DNA from 2 places in the Rossellomorea sp. NRS-1567 genome. Region 2 is predicted to be linked to the other one. Evidence: a T-box and tRNA genes for the amino acid it is inferred to sense, from the RefSeq annotation. Region 2 holds a T-box; the other holds one or more tRNA genes.
The links. A T-box is a leader RNA that pairs with one kind of tRNA and senses whether it is charged. The one in region 2 lies ahead of argS (arginine--tRNA ligase), so its partner is inferred to be a tRNA-Arg.
Positions count from the first base shown of each region.

Region 1: it has a tRNA-Arg gene. The T-box ahead of argS (arginine--tRNA ligase) is inferred to sense a tRNA for this amino acid. The anticodon was not compared.

Region 1 is NZ_JBITPL010000016.1:688-2,916, reverse strand. It holds tRNA gene ACIFOD_RS11470 (tRNA-Glu) at 217-291, shown strand; tRNA gene ACIFOD_RS11465 (tRNA-Val) at 296-371, shown strand; tRNA gene ACIFOD_RS11460 (tRNA-Thr) at 397-472, shown strand; tRNA gene ACIFOD_RS11455 (tRNA-Lys) at 495-570, shown strand; tRNA gene ACIFOD_RS11450 (tRNA-Leu) at 624-708, shown strand; tRNA gene ACIFOD_RS11445 (tRNA-Gly) at 718-792, shown strand; tRNA gene ACIFOD_RS11440 (tRNA-Leu) at 798-886, shown strand; tRNA gene ACIFOD_RS11435 (tRNA-Arg) at 913-989, shown strand; tRNA gene ACIFOD_RS11430 (tRNA-Pro) at 995-1,071, shown strand; tRNA gene ACIFOD_RS11425 (tRNA-Ala) at 1,080-1,155, shown strand; tRNA gene ACIFOD_RS11420 (tRNA-Met) at 1,232-1,305, shown strand; tRNA gene ACIFOD_RS11415 (tRNA-Ile) at 1,334-1,407, shown strand; tRNA gene ACIFOD_RS11410 (tRNA-Ser) at 1,416-1,508, shown strand; tRNA gene ACIFOD_RS11405 (tRNA-Met) at 1,545-1,618, shown strand; tRNA gene ACIFOD_RS11400 (tRNA-Asp) at 1,754-1,830, shown strand; tRNA gene ACIFOD_RS11395 (tRNA-Phe) at 1,892-1,967, shown strand; tRNA gene ACIFOD_RS11390 (tRNA-Tyr) at 2,004-2,087, shown strand; tRNA gene ACIFOD_RS11385 (tRNA-Trp) at 2,113-2,186, shown strand; tRNA gene ACIFOD_RS11380 (tRNA-His) at 2,204-2,229, shown strand, end outside.
Region 2 is NZ_JBITPL010000006.1:36,865-39,093, forward strand. It holds gene ACIFOD_RS04140 (FtsW/RodA/SpoVE family cell cycle protein) at 1-655, shown strand, start outside; T-box leader at 707-910, shown strand; gene argS (arginine--tRNA ligase) at 962-2,229, shown strand, end outside.

The sequences.
Region 1 (2,229 bases), on a different contig from region 2:
TCACGATGAATGAGAAATCAACAGTGAAATTGAAGAGATTCTTAAATTCACTATTGATATAAACTTTAAATATGTGGTATATTCTTTTTCGGCTTACAAAAATGTTAAGCTGAGTATGGTAAAAAAAGTTTTCGTTTTTTGTTAACTAGAAGTTGACTTCTGCGAAATTAACTGATATAGTTATACATGTCCTTAAGCGGGACGCTTTGACAAGATGGCCCATTGGTCAAGCGGTTAAGACACCGCCCTTTCACGGCGGTAACACGGGTTCGAATCCCGTATGGGTCACCAATATGGAGGATTAGCTCAGCTGGGAGAGCATCTGCCTTACAAGCAGAGGGTCGGCGGTTCGATCCCGTCATCCTCCACCATTATTTGTTAGTGGGTAATTAATATGCCGGTGTAGCTCAACTGGTAGAGCAACTGACTTGTAATCAGTAGGTTGGGGGTTCAAGTCCTCTTGCCGGCACCATTTGATTCCTTACTGTATAGATGAGCCATTAGCTCAGTTGGTAGAGCATCTGACTTTTAATCAGAGGGTCGAAGGTTCGAATCCTTCATGGCTCACCATAGATTTTTGCATAAGCAAAATATTTTATCGTTTTGCGACAGCGAAACACCATGCGGGTGTGGCGGAATTGGCAGACGCACCAGACTTAGGATCTGGCGCCGCGAGGCGTGGGGGTTCAAGTCCCTTCACCCGCACCATAATATTTCGCGGAAGTAGTTCAGTGGTAGAACACCACCTTGCCAAGGTGGGGGTCGCGGGTTCGAATCCCGTCTTCCGCTCCAAACTAGCCGGGGTGGCGGAACTGGCAGACGCACAGGACTTAAAATCCTGCGGTAGGTGACTACCGTACCGGTTCGATTCCGGTCCTCGGCACCATTGTTTCTTATAAAATGAATTGTTTAGCGCCCGTAGCTCAATTGGATAGAGCGTTTGACTACGGATCAAAAGGTTAGGGGTTCGACTCCTCTCGGGCGCGCCATATATCGGGAAGTAGCTCAGCTTGGTAGAGCACTTGGTTTGGGACCAAGGGGTCGCAGGTTCGAATCCTGTCTTCCCGACCACTTCTTTTGGGGCCTTAGCTCAGCTGGGAGAGCGCCTGCTTTGCACGCAGGAGGTCAGCGGTTCGATCCCGCTAGGCTCCACCAAAGATTTTTGCGTAAGCAAATAAACTTCATTGAATCTTACTTAATCAAGATTCAGATTGAATAGTAAACGTTTCGTGGCGGTGTAGCTCAGCTGGCTAGAGCGTACGGTTCATACCCGTGAGGTCGGGGGTTCGATCCCCTCCGCCGCTATTACTAAATACATGACGCACGATTATAAGGACCCTTAGCTCAGTTGGTTAGAGCAGACGGCTCATAACCGTCCGGTCGTAGGTTCGAGTCCTACAGGGTCCATTATACACGGAGGAATACCCAAGTTCGGCTGAAGGGATCGGTCTTGAAAACCGACAGGGGTGTAACAGCCCGCGGGGGTTCGAATCCCCCTTCCTCCTCCATAATTCCTTTCGTGGGAAATTTCATACTTATATCGTCGCGGGGTGGAGCAGTTCGGTAGCTCGTCGGGCTCATAACCCGAAGGTCGCAGGTTCAAATCCTGTCCCCGCAATACCATTTTGACTTAGGATAGGATATCCCTTGAAGAGTCACGCATGGATAGTTATTTTGACTGTCGTCAAGGTAATGAAACCTATTTTGCTTGCGCAAATAATGAAAGTTATTTTGACTATCGTCAAAAAACTCTGGTCCGGTAGTTCAGTTGGTTAGAATGCCTGCCTGTCACGCAGGAGGTCGCGGGTTCGAGTCCCGTCCGGACCGCCATTTTCAATTACTTAGTAATAGGGAAGTTGATCATTTGAAAATTTAATCTTCTTTATAATATGGCTCAGTAGCTCAGTTGGTAGAGCAATGGACTGAAAATCCATGTGTCGGCGGTTCGATTCCGTCCTGAGCCACCATTTATACTTAAGAATCTTTAAGTATTTATTTTATTTGGAGGGGTAGCGAAGTGGCTAAACGCGGCGGACTGTAAATCCGCTCCTTCGGGTTCGGCAGTTCGAATCTGCCCCCCTCCACCATTTTTAACAAAACTCTCTATTATATAGGGGCATAGTTTAACGGTAGAACGAAGGTCTCCAAAACCTTTGGTGTGGGTTCGATTCCTACTGCCCCTGCCAAAGATATGTTAAGCATGGCGATTGTGGCGAAGTGGTTAACGCA
Region 2 (2,229 bases):
TGTTATTTTAGCCATCATGACCGGAATCATCTTAGTTTCAGGTATTACGTGGAAGCTGATCGTTCCGATATATGCTTCTATCGGAGTGCTTGGGGGAATCATCCTTTCACTTGTGATTTGGGCCCCTGAGCTGCTTGAAAAATATTTAAATGTAAAGCCTTATCAATTTGGACGCATTTATGCTTGGTTAGATCCTTATAACTACGCAAAATTAGAAGGATTTCACTTAATTAACTCCCTTAACGCCATTGGCTCCGGGCAGATCTTCGGGAAAGGCTACAGTGATGGAGAAGTATATATCCCGGAAAATCATACCGACTTTATTTTCAGTGTGATCGGGGAGGAATACGGATTTATTGGCGCAAGCGTCGTGATCAGCTTGTACTTCCTGTTAATTTACCATCTGACGAAAACGGCATTGGACACGAAAGAACCATTCAATGCCTATGTATGCGCAGGGATTATCAGTATGATTACTTTCCATGTGTTCCAGAACATCGGAATGACGATTCAATTACTTCCGATCACCGGGATCCCCCTTCCTTTTATCAGCTATGGGGGAAGCTCTCTTATGGGGAATATGCTGGCCCTCGGACTTGTATTCAGTATGAGGTTCCACCATAAAACGTATATGTTTTCATCAGAAGATTCTTAATTACAGGTTGCATTCATCTCCAGAATGTGTAAAATGATAGTAATTATATACGAATATTCTATGATGAAGAGAGTAATTCCGACGTGGATCAAAAGCGAACCGGGGATGGTGTAAGCCTGGTGTGAAGCCTGGGATGAACCGCACTTCTGAGAAGTTTTTCTTGAAGATAGTAGAGAAAAACCGGGATCTCCCGTTATACAATGAGCGCCCTTTTGGGGAATAAGAGTGGTACCGCGAGCTAAACTCGTCTCTATGTTGGATAGAGACGGGTTTTTTTGTGTTTGATTTTATCAGGAGGTGTAGATGATGGATTTGAAATCAATAGTAGCCGATAGGCTCACGCATGTGCTGTCTGATTGGAACCAGAATAATCTTTATGAGTTGATTGAAACGCCCAAACATTCTCATTTGGGGGACCTTGCCTTTCCGTGCTTTCAGCTGGCAAGATCATGGAAGAAAGCACCCCACATCATTGCCGGAGAGATTGCCGATGCCCTCTCCTCTCCTTTTTTCAGCAAAGTAGAAGCAGCGGGCCCTTATGTTAATATCCGATTTGATGGATTGAAAGCAGGGAAAGAAATTGTTTCAGCCATCTTGGCGAAAGGCACGGATTACGGAAGTCATGAATTTGGAAATCAAAAGACCATCGTATTGGATATGTCCTCCCCTAATATTGCGAAACCTTTTTCCATGGGACATTTACGCTCTACAGTCATCGGAAATTCCATCGCCACCATTGCCGAAAAATGCGGCTATACAACAGAGAAAATCAATTATATCGGTGATTGGGGTACACAATTCGGGAAATTGATCGTCGCATTCAAAAAGTGGGGAGATCAACAAAAAGTGAAGGATAACCCGATCGCTGAATTGTTTATTTTATATAAAAAATTTCATGAGGAAGCAGAAAAGGATCCCTCACTTGAGGAAGAGGGAAGAAAAGCCTTTAAGCTATTAGAAGATGGAGACCAGGAAGTAACGGAGCTTTGGAAATGGTTTAAAGATGAATCACTTCATGCCTTTAAAACGATTTACTCGTTGCTCGGAGTGGAATTTGATTCCTATAATGGCGAAGCGTTCTTCAATGACAAAATGGATGAAGTCGTGACATTGCTTCTGAATCATGACCTTCTCGAAACCTCCGAAGGTGCGAAGGTCGTTCGTTTAGAGGGGAATCTCCCGCCCTGTCTCATCAAGAAGTCTGATGGAGCCACCCTTTATGCTACGAGAGATCTCGCTGCAGCACTGTATCGCCATCGTCAACATGACTTTGATGAAGCTCTGTATGTGGTCGGCCAGGAACAGACCACTCACTTCAAACAAGTGATGGAAGTACTGAAGAAACTCGGGTTTAACTGGGCGGATGATATGAAACATATCCCCTTCGGACTTTATCTGAAAGATGGAAAGAAGATGTCCACCAGAAAGGGCAGAGTCATTTTACTCCAAGAGGTTCTTCAAGAAGCGATTCATATGGCAGAAGAAAATATTAAGCAGAAGAACCCTGATTTAATTAATGCTTCAGAGGTGTCGAAAGATGTTGGGGTCGGCGCCATAATCTTTCATGATTTAAA